Regions from separate parts of the Kitasatospora sp. NPDC056181 genome, predicted to be linked through region 2. Evidence: riboswitches for the same ligand, from Rfam matches in the RefSeq annotation. Region 2 holds a riboswitch; each other region holds the start of a gene.
The links. Region 2 has a riboswitch for cyclic di-AMP ahead of ACFC1F_RS18105 (hypothetical protein). Riboswitches for the same ligand answer to the same signal wherever they lie in the genome.
Positions count from the first base shown of each region.

Region 1 (6,203 bases), on a different contig from region 2:
AGGCGTGGACCCCCACCGTCCAGCGCACCGCCAACTACGTGCGCCCCGACGAGCTGCACCAGGCCTTCAACTTCCAGTACCTGGGCACCTCCTGGGACTCGGCCGAGCTGCGCGAGGTGATCGACCTCTCGCTCGACTCGATGCGCCCGGTCGACGCCCCCACCACCTGGGTGCTGTCCAACCACGACGTCACCCGGCACGCCACCCGGTTCGCCAACGAGCCCGGCCTCGGCACCCAGATCCGCACCCCCGGCGACCGCCGGCTCGGCCTGCGCCGCGCCCGCGCCGCCACCCTGCTGATGCTCGCGCTGCCCGGCTCCGCGTACGTCTACCAGGGCGAGGAGCTCGGCCTGCCGGACGTCACCGACCTGCCCGACGAGGTCCGTCAGGACCCGTCCTTCTTCCGCCAGGCCGGCCAGGACGGCTACCGCGACGGCTGCCGCGTCCCGATCCCGTGGTCCGGCACCGAGGCCCCGTACGGCTTCGGCCCGGTCGCCGGCGGCCCGAGCTGGCTGCCGCAGCCCGCCGAGTGGGCGCAGCTCAGCGTCGAGGCGCAGACCGGCGACCCGACGTCCACCCTGGAGCTGTACCGCAGCGCGCTGGCCGTGCGCCGCGCACAGGCCGACCTCGGCGCCGGCACCGGCGTGGAGTGGCTGGACAGCCCCGAGGGCACCCTGGTGTTCCGCCGCGGCTCCTTCGTCTGCACCGTGAACACCACCGCGGAACCGGTCCGGATACCGGCGCCCGGCCGCCTGCTGCTCTCCTCCGCGGACGCCGTGGTGGACGGCGGCGAGACGGTGCTCGCTCCGGACAGCACCGACTGGTGGGCGGTCTGACGTGGTTGCAATAGGCTCTGGGACCGTGACTACGGCGCGACTCTCAGACATCGCGGCGCAGGCGGGGGTCAGCGAAGCCACCGTCTCCCGCGTACTCAACGGCAAGGCGAACGTCTCCGCCGCCACCAGGCAGACCGTGCTGGCGGCGCTGGACGTGCTCGGCTACGAGCGGCCGACCCGGCTGCGCCAGCGCAGCGCGGGCCTGATCGGGCTGATCACCCCGGAGCTGAGCAACCCGATCTTCCCCGCGCTCGCGCAGGTGATCGAGCAGGTGCTGAGCCGGCACGGCTTCACGCCGGTGCTCTGCACCCAGACGCCCGGCGGCTCCACCGAGGACGAACTGGTGGAGATGCTGGTCGACCGGGGCGTGGCGGGCATCGTCTTCGTCTCCGGCCTGCACGCCGACACCACCGCTGACCACGACCGGTACGCCCGGCTGACCGGCCGGCAGGTGCCGTTCGTCCTGATCAACGGTTTCAGCGAGAAGATCGACGCGCCGTTCATCTCGCCGGACGACCGGGCCGCGATGTGGATGGCCGTCCAGCACCTGGCCGAACTCGGCCACGAGCGGATCGGCCTGGCCGTCGGGCAGCGCCGGTACGTGCCGGTGCTGCGGAAGATCGAGGGCTTCACCGCGGCCATGCGCGAGGTGCTCGGCCGGACCACCGAGGAGGCCCAGGACCTCGTCCACCACACGCTGTTCAGCGTGGAGGGCGGGCACGCGGCGGCCGGCGCGCTGCTCGACAAGGGCTGCACCGCGATCGTCTGCGGCAGCGACATGATGGCGCTCGGCGCGATCCGGGCGGTGCGCCAGCGCGGGCTCTCGGTGCCGCAGGACGTGTCGGTGGTCGGCTTCGACGACTCGCCGCTCATAGCGTTCACCGAGCCCCCGCTGACCACCATCCGCCAGCCGGTCGAGGCGATGGCCACCGCGGCCGTCGACGCCCTGCTGGAGGAGGTCGGCGGGAACGCCGCCCAGCGCGGGGAGTTCATGTTCCAGCCGGAGCTGGTGATGCGCGGTTCCACGGGCGCAGGCGCCCGCTGAGCGACCACGACCGGGGCCCGGAGAGCAATCCGCTCTCCGGGCCCCGGTCGTGCGTTCGTCAGCCCTCCTGGGCCGTCGGGCGTTCGTGGCCCGACCGCCGGCCGTCGACGGCGTCGCCGGTCCGGCTCCCGGTGCGCCGGCCCCGGGCCAGGTAGTCGCGCAGGACCAGCTCCACGGCGTCCTGCGGGCTCCGGGTCCCGGCGAGCATCATCACGTCGATGGCGAGATTGGCGTCGAGGGTGACGGTGACCTGGGCCATGGGTGACTCCTTCTCGGGTGCGGAGCAGCAGCATGCCCGCTGCGCCCCGATTCCACCACGGCCTCCACCGGCCCCGCACCCGCTGCCCGTGGGCGGGCAGGCCGAAGCCCCCGGGAAGAGCGACCAGACTCTTCCCGGGGGCTTCGGCGTACCTGCGCGGGCCCGGGAGCCGCGCGCCGGGGGATCAGACCCGGCCGGCGAAGTCCGGGGCCCAGTTGGCGATGGTCTCGGTCCGCACGCCCGCGCTCGGGTTGGCGGCCTCGACGTACGCGCCGTTGCCGACGTAGATCGCGACGTGGTAGACGCCGGAGTCCTGGCCGTTGTTGGACCAGAACAGCAGGTCGCCCGGCTTGAGCGCGTCCAGCGAGACGTGGGTGGAGGCGGCGGCCTGGTCGGCGGCGACGCGCGGGATGGAGACGCCCGCGGCGCGCAGCGCGGCCTGGGTCAGGCCGGAGCAGTCCCAGCCGCCGTTGCCGGTGCCGCCGTAGACGTACGCCTGGCCGACCTTCGACTCGGCGAAGGCGACCGCGGCGGCCATGCTGCCGGTGGCGGCCTGGGCGGGCGCCTGGGTCTGGGTCTGGGCGGCCGGCTTGGCGGCCGGGGCCTGGGTCTGGGCGGCGGGCTTGGCGGCGGCGGCCTGGCCGGAGTTGCCGGAGCTCCGGTCGAACCAGTCGAAGCCCTTGCCGGACTCGTCCGAGGCCTGGGCGCGGTCACCGAGGGTCAGGTGCTGACCGGGGTAGATGACGTGCGGGCCGTCGGTCAGGGTGGACCGGTTGAGCTCGTACAGCCGCTCCCAGCCGCCCTGGACGTTGTTCTTGTCGGCGATCGAGGAGAGCCAGTCGCCGGCGACGACGGTGTAGTCGTTGGAGGCGGCCTTGTCCTGCCACTTCTTCGACCAGTTCTGGCCGGACTGCGGCTTGGCGGAGTCGGTGGAGGCCGGGGCCTGGTCGGCCTTCGGCGCGGCCGGCTTGGCGGCGGGGGCCTGCGCGGCGGGCGCGGCCGGGGCCGGGGTCTGCGCGGCGGGCTTGGCGGCCGTGGTGGTGTCGACGGCGGCGGGGGTGCCGCCCTTGGTCAGGCCGGCCTGGACGGAGCAGACGGGCCAGGCGCCGGGGCCCTGGACGGCGAGCACCTTCTCGGCGATCGCGATCTGCTGGTCCTTGGTGGCGAGGTCGGCGCGGGCCGCGTACGCGGTGCCGCCGAACTCCGCCCAGGTGCTGTTGGTGAACTGGAGGCCGCCGTAGAAGCCGTTGCCGGTGTTGATGCTCCAGTTGCCGCTGCTCTCGCACTGCGCGACCTTGTCCCAGGTGGCGACGGAGGCGGCGGAGGCGGTGCCGGAGGTCAGGCAGGGGACGGTGAGACCGATGCCGACGACGCCGAGGGTGGCGATCGCGCGGCGGGTGCGGCTGGACAGGCGGGTGCCGTTGGTGGGCAGCATGAAGACGCGGTCCTCTCCCACGCCTGCGAGGTGAGCTGTCGGATTCGGGCTGGAGTTGCCCGGCCGCGCTGTGGACGCGGCTTCACCCCTAGCCCTGAACCGGTACGCGGACCGGTCCGGGGCGACTTACCTGTGGTTCCCCCGCTCCTGCCGTGGTGCGTTCTGCGCTGCCAGCGCACCCGACGGCAGGACTCGGCGTTGCGGATGAGCTGGGTCCGTGTGGCCACGAACGGGGAGCACGTTAAGCAGACTTAAGTTCAAACCGCAAACATGTGTGACGCTCGTCACGGTTTGCGGAAAGCCTGCGGAAAGGCTGTCCACCATGATCAGAAATGACCGTTTTCGCGCAACGCCCGCCGCGGTCAATGCAACTGCCTGTGCTTCAGGAGGTCGGGACCGACGCAGCCGTCCGGGGGGAGGGCTGCGCAACGATGGCCATGGACGAGGAGCCGGACGCGGGCCGGCCGGCCGCCGGGCCCCGCGGAGCGCATCGCCGGGCAAAGCATCGCAGACCGGACATCCCGCCTGAAGCGGCCCGAACTCCCTTAAGTCGCCGCACAATGCTGCGCCGGCTCGCGGTCGGCACGGTGTTCGCGGCGGTCGGCGGCGAGGAGGCCCTGCGACGACGCTCGCTGACCGGCCCCACGGCGCCCGTCGCCGCCGGGGGCACCGCCACGAGCCCGGCCGGGACGGGAGGCGACGGAGCCATGGACCACGGCCACGCCGCGCCGGCGCCCTCCGCCGGCGCCGCGGAGGGCGGCGCGCCCGGGCAGCCCGCCGTCGCACCCGTCGTCGACCGGAACGGCCGCCCGTGGTCCGACCCGGCCGGCTGGGGCGGCAGGGTGCCCGGCCCGCAGAGCGCCGTCCGGATCACCGACAAGGTGCTGCTGGACACCGACGCCACCGTCGCCTCGCTGCTGGTCGAACCGGGCGGCGCCCTCACCTTCGCCGCCGGCCGCACCGTCACCCTCGCCTCGGCGGGCAACGTCGAGGTCCGCGGCACCCTCGCCCTCGCCCCCGACGACACCGCCGTGCACACCCTGCGCTTCCCGGCCGTCGACGAGAAGCGGTTCCGGGGCGACGGCATGAAGGGTGGTCGACACCGACGTCGGCCTCTGGGGCACCGGCGCCGGGTACCTGCGGCTGGACGGCGCCGCCAGGACCGCCTGGGTACGCGCCGCCGGCGGCCTGCGGGCCGACGACACCACCGTCACCCTGGCCGCCCCGCCCGCCGGTTGGCGGCCCGGCGACGAACTGGCCGTCACCCCGACCGGCCCGCCGGGCGAGGACGGCTCCTCCACCCGCTACGACCTGGCCGTCGTCCGGTCCGTCAGCGGAGCCGGCGTCACCCTGGAGCCGCCGCTGAAGTACGCGCACCCGCGGGTCCCGGCCGGAGGGGGCGTCACCGTCGGCGCCGAGGTGCTCAACCTGACCCGTGGCGTCCGGGTCGAGGGCAGCGCCGAGGGGCGCGCCCATGTCCACATCACCAGCTCCCGCCGGGCCGACGTCCGGCACGCCGCGCCGCCGTTTCCACCGCCCACCACGAACTCGCCGGGGAGTCCGTCACCTTCAGCCGCAGCCGGTTCACCGGCTACCGCCGCGCCGGGGTCGCCTTCCGGGCCACCCCGGACGGAAGGCCGGACGACCTCCTGGTGCTGGACCGCGAGTTCGGCGGCAACGAACTCCGGGTCGACCCGGAGTCCGGGCCACCCGGGAACATCCTGCTGCGCCGGGCCGGGCAGTCCGAGGTGCTCCAGGTGCGCCGGGCGGACGGCGGCGGAACCGCGCAGCCGCAGTGGAACGCGAGCAGTACGCCGGTGGCCACGCTCGCCGCGCAGTCCCGGCCGGTGCAGACGCCCGCCCTGGGCCTCAAGGACGCCGCCGCGCCCACCGGCCGGGTGGGTGGCTGGCGGACGGGGAGGAGACGGGGGGAGGACGGCCGAAGGGGCCCGGAGTGCGCTCCGGGCCCCTTCGTGCGGTCTGTCCGCAGTGGGTTGCTACTGGGCGGCGTGGCGCCCGCCGCCCTCCTCGACCGCGGACTCCTCGGCGTGCGCCTCGGGGTCGGCGGCCGGAAGCACGGCCAGGTAGGTGGAGGCGATCAGCTGGCCCACCGTCGGGTACGCGCCCAGCGGGGCGGCGGACGGGCAGCCGGTCTCCTCGGCGGCCGTGGCGAGCAGCTCGGAGTCGGCCTCGGGGCCGATCACCAGCGGGGCCAGCGCCGGGTTCTGGGCGCCCATCTCCTTGAGGTGGGCGACGGCCGCGGCCACCGAGCCCGGCACGTCGAGCGCGGCGGGGACGACCGGCACGGCCAGCCGGGCGGCCAGCAGCATGCCGGTGATCCCGGCGGCGTCGGCCGCCTCCTGGCCCCCGACGGTGGTGAGCACAACGCCGTCGGCGGCGGTGGCGATGGCGAACAGGCGGGCGCGGTCGGCGCGGGCCAGACCGGCCTCGGAGAGCCGGACGTGGACGGCCTCGGCCAGCAGCGGGTGCGGGCCCAGCACGTCGGTGACGTGGGCGCCGTACTCGGCGGCGAGCGCGTGCAGGTCGGCAAGGAAGCCGTGCGGGCCGGGGAGCAGCGGCACCACGACCGGTGCCGGCAGGCCCGCCTCGGCGGCGTGCGCCAGCAGT
Region 1 is NZ_JBHJUK010000104.1:12,700-18,902, forward strand. Features, by position in the region: gene ACFC1F_RS30710 (glycoside hydrolase family 13 protein) at 1-836, shown strand, start outside; gene ACFC1F_RS30715 (LacI family DNA-binding transcriptional regulator) at 862-1,881, shown strand; gene ACFC1F_RS30720 (hypothetical protein) at 1,940-2,140, opposite strand; gene ACFC1F_RS30725 (transglycosylase family protein) at 2,325-3,596, opposite strand; cyclic di-AMP (ydaO/yuaA leader) riboswitch at 3,583-3,783, opposite strand; gene ACFC1F_RS30730 (hypothetical protein) at 5,573-6,203, opposite strand, start outside.
Region 1: it holds a riboswitch for cyclic di-AMP, as region 2 does, so the genes downstream of both, ACFC1F_RS30725 (transglycosylase family protein) here and ACFC1F_RS18105 (hypothetical protein) in region 2, are expected to answer to the same signal.

Region 2 (6,203 bases):
ATGTTCACCGAGGTCGGCCGCCGGGTGCAGCCGCACTGCACCGGCGTCGGCAAGGCCCTGCTGGCCCAGCTGCCGGAGGACGAGGCCCGCGCCGTCCTCGGCCCCAACCCGCTGCCCGCGCACACCGAGTTCACGGTGACCGACCCGCAGGAGCTGCTGAACCAGCTGGCCGAGGCGCGCGAGCGCGGCTACGTGGTGGACGACCAGGAGCAGGAGATCGGGGTGCGCTGCATCGCCCTCGCCGTACCGGGCGCACCGACCCCGACGGCCCTCTCGGTCTCCGGCCCGGAGGCCCGGATCCGGGCGCTGGAGGAGCAGGCCGGCGCGGCCTCGCTGGTACCGGTGATGCACCACATCGCGGCCCGGCTGGGGCAGGTCCTGGCTCCCTGACACGGCGTCACCGGCGTTTCCCCGCACAGGAGGTCGACCCGGTCGGCCTCCTGCGGAGGCGTTCGCCCGTTCGAGCGGCCCGAGGGCGGGTTGCCCCGGCCGCGACGGGCCGGTCGGTCACGCTGAATGCGGACGCGCCCCGCGACGGTGCCGGGCGCCGGAACGCGAAGGACAGGGTGAGCGACGATGTCGCGCAGAGGGTCCGTACGGGGTTTCTTCGGCAGGTCGGCGGAGGCCGGGGCGCCCGGGGCCGGAGAACCGGCGGTCGGGCGGGCGGTGGTCGGGCCGTCGGCAGGCCGGTCGCTGGCCGTCAGGTCGCTGACGGTCGGGTGTGCACTGGCGGCGCTGGCCGCCGGTCCCGCGTGGGCGTGCCCGGACGCCGATCCGGCCCCGGGGACCGACCCGGCGGCGGAGGTCACCGCGCCGGCGGCGCCCGCGGCCCCCGCCGCCTCCGCCGCCCCCTCCGCCTCCGATTCCGACCTGGAGGTGATCCGGATCGATCCGGACCCCGCCGTACCCGGCGGCACCACCACGGTGCACGCCTTCGTCGCCAACACCGGCCCGGACCGGACGGCCTCCCCGTTCACCGTGGTGATCACCCTGCCGGAGGGGGTCACGCCCGAGAAGCCCTACTTCCCGGAGAACTGCTACGACTTCCAGAACGGCCACCGGGTGCGCTGCACCTTCCCGGCCGGCCTGGGGCGGTACCGGAGCGCGACGGCGCTGATCCCGGTCCGGCTCGCCCCCACCGTCCCCCTCGGCGAGCTGAGCGGCGGCTACGTCGCGGTGCGCGGTGACGACGACCGGAACGAGACGGACAACCGGCAGCCGTTCAGCATCCAGGTCGTGGAGGCCGCCCGCCACTGACGGGCGGGCGGTCCGCAACGGCCGGTCCTACCGGTAGACGCGGACGTAGTCCGCGGCGAAGGTGATCGGCGCCGTGCCCTGCGGCGCGGGGTGGTACTGCCCCGCGCTCAGGGACAGGTTGAGGATCGGGTACGCGGCCCAGTCGGCGCCGACGCCCTTGCCGTCGGAGAACACCTTGGCGCCGTTCACGTACCAGTCGACCGAGGTGGCCCCGTAGTAGGTGCCGATGGTGACCCAGCCGTCCTTCGCGATCGCCTTGGCGTCCGTGTAGTAAAGGTGACCCGGGGTGATGTGGTTGGTCAGCTCCAGCAGGTTCGGGTTGTCGGTGTGGTACTCGAAGGAGTCGATCTCACCGTGGGCGCCGCTGGTGCCGTTCCAGGTCCACAGCGCCGGCCAGGCGCCGGTGCCGGCGGGGAGCTTGACCCGGGTCTCGATGTAGTCGCCGGTCTTCACCTTGAAGCCCTCGCTGGAGTACTCCGTGGTGAGCAGCCCGGTGTCCCAGGCCTGCTTGCCGTTCTCCAGCGTGTGGCTGCTCGGCTTGGCGGTGAAGGTGGCGACGCCGCCGGAGACGGTGACGTTGTTCTTGTTCAGCCAGTCGAGCTTGTTGTCGTTCGGGTTGTGGTCGCCGTAGTGGTACGAGCTGCTCCGGTCGGCCGTCCAGCGGGAGCCCAGGTCGAGGCTGTTGAAGTCGTCCGACCAGGTGAGCTTCTTGCCGGCGACCGGTATCGCGCCCGGGGCGGCGGTCTGCGACGGGGTCGCGGTCGGCGCGGGCGTCGGGGTGGCGGTGGGTGCGGGCGTCGGGGTGGCGGTGGGTGCGGTGGTCGGGGCGGGCGCCGGCGTGGCGGCGGCGGCCGAGACCACGAGCTTCTGCGAGGGCAGGTTGTGCCAGGCACCGGCGGTGTCCTGCCAGAAGCCGAACTGGGTGTAGGTGCCGGCCGGCAGAGTCCGCGAGCCGGTGGTGACCGTCAGCCCGCCCGGGCAGATCTGCGCGTTGGTGCGGTTGCCGGGGAAGTCGAGGTTGTGGCCGGCCGCGTCACGCACGCCGACACCGACCGTCCTGGCGGTGAAGCAGGCCGAGGAGTGGACGGTCAGCGAGGCGGCGGAGGCGTTGCCCGCGACCATGGTGGCCGGGCCGAGCCTGTCCTGGGTGACGGTCGGCGCGGTGGCCGCCTGGGCCCCGCTCACCGCGGGAATGCCCAGGAGGCCGGCACCGCTGACAGCGAGCACGCCGGTGACGGCGAAGGCGGCGTTGCGACCGCGGTGGCTGGGGCGGGCATGGCGCGGCGCGCTGCGCCGGGCAGGCTTCTGCATGGCAGTGTCCTCTGCGACGCCTGCGAGGTGAGCTGTCGGGTTCGGGCTGAGGTTGCCCGGCCGCCTGTGGAGCGGCTTCACCCCTAGCCACGGCCCGGGCGCGGGGAGCGCACGGGCCGGGCACTGACCTGGGTCCCCCGCTCCCGTCCGCTGTGGTGCTCGGTTGCCGGCCGGCGGGTGGACAGGACTCGGCGTCCCGACGGCGGAGGTCCGCGAAGCGGACGTCCCGAGCAGGCTAGGCAGGCCGTCCGGGGGGCGACAACTCGGTGGAGGGTGTTGTCGTGCAGGTCACAGTGGAGTCGATCAACGACGGTGCGGAGTGGATCAGTTGGCCGAACGGGCACCGGGAGGACGGTGAGCGGGGCGCCGGCCGGGCGGTCGCCGGCCGGGTGGTCAGCCGAGCCAGCTGTTCACCTGGCTCATCGCGTCCGGGGACCACGCCAGCTCCAGGTGGTTGAGCCCGCCGAGCAGCCGCGTCGCGCCGACCGTACCGATCCCGGTGGTGTCCAGGGCGCTGCGGGAGAGGACGATGCCGTCGCTGGGCCCGCGGTTCTCGTTGAGGATCCCCGGGATGTCGGCCGAGCCGCCCGCCATCAGGAAGGTGGCGACCGCCGCCGGGACGCCCGCCTGCTGGAGCGGCCCGATCAGCGAACCGGCGTCGATCGCCGCCTGGATGCCCTGGCCGGAGGTGTAGTAGCCCTGTCCCCCGTAGTACGTCGTCCACCAGTCCTGGGCCGAGCCGTCCACCCCGTAGACGCCGTCCCAGCGGGCGAGCAGCTGGCGCTGGCCCGGGTAGCAGTCGTACCCGCCGGCGGGCAGGACCCCGAGGCAGGGCTGGGCGGTGTACGTGCCGTAGCAGGTCATGTACAGGTGCGGCGAGGGCGCGTTGGCGGTGCCGCCGCAGGCCGGCCAGGTGGCCAGCGAGAACGCCCAGCCGTGCGCGTAGACGTAGTCCAGGCCGCCGTTCGGCCCGCCGAGGGTGACCAGGCGGCGGACGTCTCCCGCGTAAGCCCGGCCCCAGGACGGCCGTACCGAGGAGACGTACGCGCGGGCGGCGACCTCCCCCTTGCTCCAGGCGACCACGTCCACCTGGGACACCCCGAGCCGGGCCCGGATCAGGGCGATCGCGTCTCCGACGGCCTGCGCCTGGAGCAGGTTGTCGCCCTGCTTGTGCGCGAAGCCGATCGCGAAGACGCGGTGGCCGGTCCCGGCGAGGTACTGGGCGAGGCCGGTGGACGGGCAGGCGGACGCGCCGCAGCTGCCGCTCTCGTTCGGGTTCGCCCAGGCGCGGTCGGCGTTGTCGTTGGCGCCGTGGACCAGCAGGACCGGGACGTCCCGGCCGCCGGTGTCCCAGCCCGCGGCCGAGTAGAGCAGGAAGCGCCCGGAATAGGGCTGGCGGACGCCGCCGAAGTAGGTCAGGCGGGCGCCGTCCTGGTCCCCCCGCCCGCCGGGCGGGTACTGCTCGGCGCGGAACCCGGCGGTGGTGTCGAGGTAGCGCTCGACCTTGGCCCAGCCGTTGCCGGGAGCGGTGAAGGCGGCCTCCAGGGTGAGCGGTGCGGTGGCCGCCGATGCGGGCGGGGGCGTGCCGAGGAGGAGGGCGGTGAGGGTGAGGAGGACGGTGAGGGCGGCCGGCAGGCGTCCGGCGGGGGTGGACGGGGTGGCTCCTCCGGTGACGGGCCCGGTGACGGGTCCGGTGCTGGCGGTGCTGGTGCTGGTGGCGGGCATCGGCGGCTCCCTGGCCGGAAGGTGGCGGGCTGCTGGGTCGGCCCACGTCCCGGTGGGCCGGATCCTGCACCGTACGACCGGACCGCCGGGCCGCCCATGTGCCGGTGTCACACCCCGCGGGCGGAGGGCGTGGCGGCCCCGGCCGTGGCGCCGGCGGGCCCGCGCCGTGACGGGGTGGGCGCAACGCCGCCGCGAAGGTCACCCGTCGGATAGGTTGGAGGTCCACCCGCAGTGCCGTACGCCCAGACGAGAGACGAGGACCCGTCCCGCCATGACCGCGCCCCTGCCCGCCTTCGCCGGCCGCACCTACCTCTTCCAGGTCGACAACGGCGCGGCCTTCCGCAACGCGTACTCGGCCGACGGCAAGCGGCTGCGCTGGGAGGGCCTCGGCGAGTCGGCCGGCCAGTGGGAGGACGTCGCCCTGCACGTCGCCCAGGTGGGCCCCGAGCTCTACTTCGTCAGCTGGACCGAGCAGAGCGGCATCACCGTCAGCCACCTGATGGACCTCGGGAAGCTGACGGTGCGCGCGTTCTGGACGTACGAGGGCGAGGGCGGCCGGGTCGGCGAGCTGCACACCGGCACGCTGGAGCCGGTGGGCTGAGGCGGAGGAACCGGAACGCCGGGCCCGCTCACCCCTCGGGGTGGGCGGGCCCGGCGTTCGACGTGGGCGGGCCCCGGGTTTCGGTGGTCGGCGCGGCGGACCGGGGTCAGACCGTCCGGCCGGGGACCTGGAGGCGCTGGGAGAGCCACTCCAGCGAGGACGGCAGCAGCTTGCTCCAGGTCTCGAAGTTGTGGCCGCCGGTCTGCAGCATGCTGTACGAGACCTTCATCGGGCTGTTGACCGCGGCCACGAACGCCTCGGTGTCACGCTTGTAGTCGCCGTCGCCCTGCTTGGTGCCGGCCAGCAGCACGGACACCTTGGGGTGCGGCAGGTTCTTCAGCCGCCACATGAGGTCGGCCTCGTGGCGGCGCTGCTGGGCGCCGGGGCCCTTGAAGAGCTCGGTGGTGGTCGGGTCGTCGGACGCCTGGTAGTAGCCGGAGAGCGAGACCGCGGTCGGGAAGGCCTCCGGGTGGCGCATGGCCAGCTTGAGGGCGCAGTAGCCGCCGGTCGAGTTGCCCATGAAGCCCCAGGCCTGCGGGTCCGAGGAGACCCGGTACGACGCCTGGATCGCGGCGGGAACGTCCTTGGTGTAGTAGGTCTCGGACTGCGGGCCGCCCGGGACGTCCTCGCACTCGGTGTCCTGCGGCAGCGCGGGCGACGGCGTCATCAGCACCAGCACGGTCGGCTGCATCCGGCCCTCCTGGAGCAGCTTCAGTGCCGCGCCCGGGTAGTTCAGCCGGGTCACCAGGTTCTTGGCGATGCCGGGAAAGCCGGTGGAGACGATGATCGCCGGGAACTGCTTCTGCTCGTACTCCGGCTGGAAGTACTGCGGCGGCAGGTAGACGTACCCCTCGGTGGAGAGCCGGCTGGCGGCACCGTCGATCCGCACCTCGCGGATCTCGCCGGACTGCCTGGGATCGCGGCCGAGCGCCCCGCCGCCCTGGACGGCGGCGTGGCCGATGGTCTCCACCTGCAGACGGCCCGAGGCGTCCGCCTTGTTCTGGATGACGACCGGGCCGTTGTCACCGGTGCCGAGCAGGTCGTCCCAGCTGCTGTAGAAGGCGAAGTAGTTGTTGGCCACCAGGCCCAGTGCCGCGAGCACGGCGAGCTGGGTGGCGAGCAGCGTGCCGATCCGGCCGAGCACCGCCTGCCAGGTCCGCTTCGCCAGTCTCGGCCACAACCAGACCGTGCCCGCCATCATCCCGACGGCGATCAATGCGGTCAGCGCCAGCACCTTGTGGCTCGTCAGACCCATGTCCTACTGCTCCCACGCCTCGTACGTCACAGCCCCGACCGCCGGCGGCCAGTT
Region 2 is NZ_JBHJUK010000042.1:49,735-55,937, forward strand. Features, by position in the region: gene ACFC1F_RS18095 (IclR family transcriptional regulator) at 1-390, shown strand, start outside; gene ACFC1F_RS18100 (hypothetical protein) at 577-1,257, shown strand; gene ACFC1F_RS18105 (hypothetical protein) at 1,285-2,568, opposite strand; cyclic di-AMP (ydaO/yuaA leader) riboswitch at 2,571-2,736, opposite strand; gene ACFC1F_RS18110 (esterase/lipase family protein) at 2,962-4,293, opposite strand; gene ACFC1F_RS18115 (MoaF N-terminal domain-containing protein) at 4,565-4,894, shown strand; gene ACFC1F_RS18120 (alpha/beta hydrolase) at 5,001-6,149, opposite strand.

Region 3 (6,203 bases), on a different contig from region 2:
CAGTCGGTGTAGGTCCGGAAGCTCCAGTGGTAGGCGGGGTAGAACGCGAGCACCCAGCCGACCAGCGTGAAGACCAGCGACAGCGAGAAGCTCAGCACCGCCCAGGGGAACATCACCACCTGGTACAGCGCGGCCTTCCAGCCGGCCACGTCCGTCAGCCGTGCGGTGACGGCGCCCCAGGCCCCGGGCCGCACCGCCCGCACCGGCTCCGGGCCCGGCACGTCCAGCGCCAGCATGCCGCGGGCCCGGGACCGCTCCAGCCGGCCGAAGCCGCGGGCGCCGCTGGTCAGTCCGGCGAGCACCGGCAGGCCGAGGACGGTGACGAAGGTGGCGAGGCCGAGGCAGAACAGCGTGACGGAGAAGACGAAGCCGGCGATGGCGACCGGGAACCCGCTGAGCACGAAGCCCAGCTCCCGGTAGTAGTAGGAGGAGAACGGCGCCCGCCAGGCGTAGGGCGGCTCCTCGGTGCGGCGGGCGCCGTCGTGGCGGTCGTACTCGCTGCGCAGTGTGTGCTCGCTGGTCGTCATAGCCGGGCCTCGGTCCTCGGGTCTGTGGCGGTGCCGTTCGGGCTGATGGGTTAACCCTGTCAAGGAAGCGGCCTGCCGGACATCCGGCTCCCCGCCGGAGCGGGGGTGGGGTTATCCCCCCGTCCGGGCGGCCACTCGTCCTGGAGCAGGGAGTACTGGAAGGAGTCGTGCCAGGCACCCCGCAGGTACACGTCGTGCCGCACCCGGCCCTCCAGGCGGAAACCGGCCCGGGTGAGCACCCGGGCCGAGGCGTCGTGGTCCACGTCCACCCGGGCCGCCAGCCGGTGCAGGCCGAGCGGCCCGAACGCGAAGTCGCAGAGCAGCGAGGTGATCTCACCCGCGTAGCCGTTGCCCCAGGTGTCGGCGCGCAGCGCGTAGCCCAGGTGGGCGGAGCGGTGGCCGCCGACGGTGAGGGCGGCGGTGCCGATGGGGGTGGCGTCGGCGGGGTCGCCGGCGTCGGTGTGCCGGGTGACGGCCAGTCGGTAGACCGTCCGCTCCTCCTGGAGCGCCTCCTCCAGGTACTGCTCGATCTGGTCGGCGCAGTCCTCGCGGTCGCGCGGCTCGAAGGGCAGGTAGCGGGTGGCCTCCGGGTCGCCGAAGACCGCGTGCAGGGCGTCGACGTCGCCCGGCGTGTGGTGGAACTCGCGGATGGCCAGGCGGGGGCCGGTGAGTCGGACGGGGACCATGTCTGCCGACCCTACCCGCGCTTTCCGATTACCGTACGTCACATGGAAGAAGATGACCTGCGGCTCGCCCCGCGCACCAAGGCCGCCGACCTGCTCGCCTGGGCGGAGGCCGAGGGCCGCGCGCCGGTGGCCGAATCCGCGGTGCGAGCGGTGCTGGCGCTGCTGGAGCTGGGCGAGAGCAGGATGCACGACGGCTGGCCGGAGCTGACCTCGAACGCCGTGGAGCAACTGCTGTACGAGCGGCTCCACCTGTACGTCCAGCCCGCGCCCGAGCAGGACCCGCTGGCGTACGGCGAGGCGGTGCGGCTGTTGGTCGACCACCAGCGCGCGGCGAAGCGGCTCAACGCCAAGCGGCAGGAGCGGCTGCACGCGGAGGCCGAGTGGCAGGGCGAGGTGGCCGCCGGACTGCTGCGCCGGGCCGACCTGGTGACCTGGCCCCGGCTCTACGCGGTGCTGCTGTGCGCGCACGACGTCGACCTCGCCGACAAGGCGGCGGTGCGGGAGTGGCTGACGGCGTTCCGGGAGCTGGCCGAGGAGGACCGGCGGGCCGCCTTCGAGGCGCTGGCGGCGGCCGGCTGGCTGGACGAGGCGGACGAGGAGGGCTGGGGCGCGGCCCGGGTGCTCTCGGTCGGGATGGCCACGGACGGCGCCCGGCGGCTGCTGGAGCAGGGCCTGATGCGGCGCAGCTACCGCAACCTGGCGGAGCTGACGGCGCTGGGCCGCCCGATGCCGGACGAGTTGGCGGGGGACTTCGGGGCGTTCGAGGAGGCGGCGGTCGAGGCGGCGCTGGACCTGTTCGGCGAGTGGACGGTGCCGGGGCTTCCGCGGCTGCTGGTGGCGGAGTTCCCGGACCTCGCGCCGGAGCCCGGCCAGGAGGAGATCGACGCGTACCTCGCGCAGCTGCCGGGGGAGTGAGCGCGGGGGCACGGGGGCGCGGGCCTGGTCCGGTCCGCGCCCCCGGGGCGTGCCCCTGGGCGGGACGCACGGGTGCCCCGGCCGTCGTCGTGACGGCCGGGGCACTCCGGTGCTCGTCAGGGGGTGATGCCGCGCTGCTCGAACCAGCTCTCCGGGTCGACCGGGGCGCCGCCGCCCGGGCGGACCTCCAGGTGCAGGTGGGGGCCGGTGACGTTGCCGGTGGCGCCGACCTTGCCGAGCTGCTGGCCGGGGACGACCTTGCCGGAGCCCTTGATGATCGAGGAGAGGTGGCAGTACCAGATCTCGGTGCCGTCGGGCAGCGTCTCGACGATCCGGTAGCCGTAGGAGCCGGCCCAGCCGGCCGAGGTGATGGTGCCCTGGCCGACGGCGTAGACCGGGGTGCCGGTGTCGGCGGCGAAGTCCAGGCCGGTGTGCAGGTGGGCCCAGTAGGAGGCGCTCTGGCCGTAGTGGGCGGAGAGGTTGTAGTCGCGCACCGGCAGGTTGATGGCGGCGAGCTTGGCCTTCTCGGCCTCCTCGGCGGCCCGCTTGGCCTCCTGCTGCTGGGCGGCGCGCTTGGCCTCGGCCTCCTTGGCGGCCTGGAGCCGGGCGCCCTCCTCGGCGGCGGTGCGCTGGCTGTCGGCCTGCTGCTGGATCCGGGCGGCGAGGGCGAGGCCGGGGTCGGCGGCGAGGGCGACCGGGGTCTCGTCGGGGGCCTCGACGGCGGGGGCGGCGGCCGGGGTCGCGGAGGCGAAGCCGGTGGCGCCCAGGGTGGCGGCGACGGCGGTGACGCCGAGCAGCGGAGCCGTCCCGCGGGTCTGACGCGGCATCCGGTGCCGGTTGGCCTCGGCGGCCTGCGGGGCCGCCTCGTCGGAGGGCCCGCCGTACTCGCCCGGGTGGGCGGGCGGCCACGGGTGGTCGAGCAGTTGGGTGCCGGCGGAGGAGCCGGGCAGGTTTGCCGGAGAGTGCGTCGACGCCACGGAGGCGCGCTCCTTTCCTTCCTTCGCGCCTACCGGGTTAGCTGACGGGTTCGGAGCAGGAAGGTCTCCTACGGCTGGGCCTGGGCCCGGCCGATTCACCCCAAGGAACGTGGTTCCCCGGCTCCCTGGCCTGCCCGAAGGCCGGCCGGCGGGATTAGGCGACGGCGCACGGTGCCGTCTGGGTACGGCGTTGGGGACCGCGCTGCGTTATCAAACGTTAATCCTAGGAGCCCCTGATTCCAAGCCATCCGTCAGGAGCAGCCGGACACAGCCCGGACACTACGTGACCCGATGGGCATTTTGGGGCGATTGACAACAACTGACACTACCGAACGTTATTGGACGTCAACGAACGAACCCCTACTTGAGTACCCCTACTCATGTGCGACCCGGCCCGGCGCGGCCATCCTGACGCCATGAACGCACCGATGCAGTCACGCACCACGGCCGCGTACTACGTCCAGGCCGTGCTCTCCTTCGCCCTCTCCGCCGGCGCCCTCGCGACCGGGATCGCCTACCTCCCGGTGGGCGGCTGGACCCGGGCCTTCCTCGGGGTCGGCCTGCTCTACACCGTCACCTCCTCGTTCACCCTGGCCAAGGTGGTCCGCGACAAGCAGGAGAACAGCGAGATCGTCACCCGGGTGGACCAGGCCCGGCTGGAGAAGCTGCTGGCCGAGCACGACCCGTTCAAGGTGGAGGGGGTCTGATCCGGGCCATCCTCGGATCCGGTCGATAGCTTGACGGCTAAGGCTATTAGCCTTAGCTTTATGGGTGTCGGCACCACCGCCGACGCCCCGGCGGACCGAGGAGGCCCCCATGTCCCGCACCACCGCCCCCACCACGCAGTACCTCGACGTCACCGGCGGCCGGATCGCCTACGACGACACCGAGCAGGGCGACGGCGCCCCCGTCGTCCTGCTCCCGGGGATGCTCGACAGCCGGGCCGCCTACCGGCACCTGCGCCCGCTGCTCGTCGCCGCCGGCCGCCGCGTGATCACCATGGACCTGCGCGGCTTCGGCGACTCCTCGATCGTCTGGGACGACTACTCGCCGGCCGCGATCGCCGCCGACGTCCTCGCCCTGCTCGACCACCTCGGCATCGGGCGCGCCGTCCTCGCCGGCAACTCGTACACCGGCGCGACCGTGGTCAAGGCCGCCGGCGACGCACCCGAGCGGGTCGCCGGGATCGTCCTGCTGGACGCCTTCGTCGAGAACCTGCCGCCGAACGCCCTGCAGCGCGCGATGTTCGGCGTCATGGGCAAGCTGCTGGTGCACTCCCCGGCCTTCTGGGGCCTCTACCACCGCAGGATGGCCTACCCGACCGCCAAGCCGGCCGACTTCGACGCGTACGTGGACGGGCTGGTCGCCGCGATGCGCACGCCCGGCCGCAAGACCGCCACCCGCGGCCAGGTCCGCGGGGACTCGGCGCCCGTCGGCTGGACCGCGGCCGTGCGGTGCCCGGCGCTGGTCGTCATGGGCAGCAAGGACCCCGACTTCCCCAAGCCGGAGGTGGTCGCCGACCGGCAGGCCGCCGCGCTGAACGGCCGCAAGGTGATGATCGAGGGCGCCGGCCACTACCCGATGGCCGACCACCCGCAGGCGACCGCCGACGCGCTGCTCGGGTTCCTCGCCGAGCTGGCCTGAGCCCTCCCGCCCCACCGGAACCGGACCCACGGAGAACCGCCCCCATGCCCCGAGTAGGACTCACCCCCGAGCAGGTCGTCGGCCACGCCCTCGCCCTCATCGACGAGCAGGGCCCCGAGGCCCTCACCCTGGCCGCGGTCGCCGCGCGGGCCGGGGTGGCCACTCCCTCGCTCTACAAGCACGTCAGCGGCGGCCTCGCGGAACTGCGCCGGCTGGTCGCCGTCCGGGTCACCGAGGAGCTGGCCGACCGGCTCGCCGAGGCGGCCGTCGGCCGGGGCGGGGACGACGCCGTCGCCGCCGTCCTGCGCGCCTACCACGCCTACGCCACCGAGTACCCGCACCGCTACAACTCGCTCCCGCAGGCCCCGCAGCCGGACGACGACCTCACCCGGGCGGCGACGCGGCTGGTCGGCGTGATCATCGCGGTGCTGCGCGAGTACGGGCTCGCCGGGTCGGAGGCGATCCACGCCGCCCGCGCCGTCCGCTCGGTGGCCCACGGCTTCGCCTCGCTCTCCATCGGCGGCGCCTTCCAGCTCGCCGAGGACCTCGGCGACACCCAGGACCGGCTGATCACCGTCCTCACCCACGGCCTGCGCGACTGGCCCGGGGCCTGAGGCGGGACGCGCCCACCGGGGCCGGTCGCGGGGGCCGGCCGCAGGGACGCCGAAGGGCCCGGAGCGTGATCGCTCCGGGCCCTTCGCGGTGGTGGGCCTAACAGGACTTGAACCTGTGGCCTCTTCCTTATCAGGGAAGCGCTCTAACCGTCTGAGCTATAGGCCCTTGCCGCTCGCCGATCCTACTCGACCGGCGGCCCGTCGGTCGCACCGGGTGCCACGGCGTTCCGGTCCGGGGGCCTCCGTGGCACCCTGGGCGACCATTCACCGGCTTAAGAAATAAGGTATTAAGAATTGGGTGTCCGATAAGGCACCACCCCGACAGGGCAACGGAAAGGCCGGGCATCCCATGGACCTGTCCTCGCCGTGGCTTCCCCCCTCCGAGGACGAGAGCCGGACGCCGCGCAGCAGCCCCACCGCGCGCAGCGCCATGCGCTGCGTCCGCTTATTGCTCGGCTGCACCAGCGCCGCCGAACTCCTCGGCACGATCCTCGCCGAGGGCCCCGGCTGGATCACCGGCGAGGGGTCCGCGCTCTACCTGCTGGACTCCGCCGGAATGCTCCGGCTCGCCGCCTCCCACGGCCTGCCCGAATGGGCCCACGAGCGGTACGGCGTGGTCGACCCGGCCGGCGACCTGCCCGCCGCGATGGCGCTCAGGCTGCGCCGGCCCTACCTGCTCAGCCCCGAGCGCACCAGCGTCGACTACCCCAACCGCAACGCCGGCATGGGCACCGGCATGGTCGCCATCATCGCCCTGCCGATGATCGTCGACGAGCGGCCGATCGGCGTGCTGGCCCTGGCCCTCGCCCACCGGGGCACCGTCCCCCGGCGCGACCTCGA
Region 3 is NZ_JBHJUK010000067.1:17,350-23,552, reverse strand. Features, by position in the region: gene ACFC1F_RS24160 (sensor domain-containing protein) at 1-527, opposite strand, end outside; gene ACFC1F_RS24155 (GNAT family N-acetyltransferase) at 587-1,213, opposite strand; gene ACFC1F_RS24150 (hypothetical protein) at 1,256-2,128, shown strand; gene ACFC1F_RS24145 (M23 family metallopeptidase) at 2,245-3,105, opposite strand; cyclic di-AMP (ydaO/yuaA leader) riboswitch at 3,118-3,276, opposite strand; gene ACFC1F_RS24140 (YiaA/YiaB family inner membrane protein) at 3,522-3,812, shown strand; gene ACFC1F_RS24135 (alpha/beta fold hydrolase) at 3,922-4,749, shown strand; gene ACFC1F_RS24130 (TetR/AcrR family transcriptional regulator) at 4,794-5,363, shown strand; tRNA gene ACFC1F_RS24125 (tRNA-Ile) at 5,453-5,529, opposite strand; gene ACFC1F_RS24120 (SpoIIE family protein phosphatase) at 5,713-6,203, shown strand, end outside.
Region 3: it holds a riboswitch for cyclic di-AMP, as region 2 does, so the genes downstream of both, ACFC1F_RS24145 (M23 family metallopeptidase) here and ACFC1F_RS18105 (hypothetical protein) in region 2, are expected to answer to the same signal.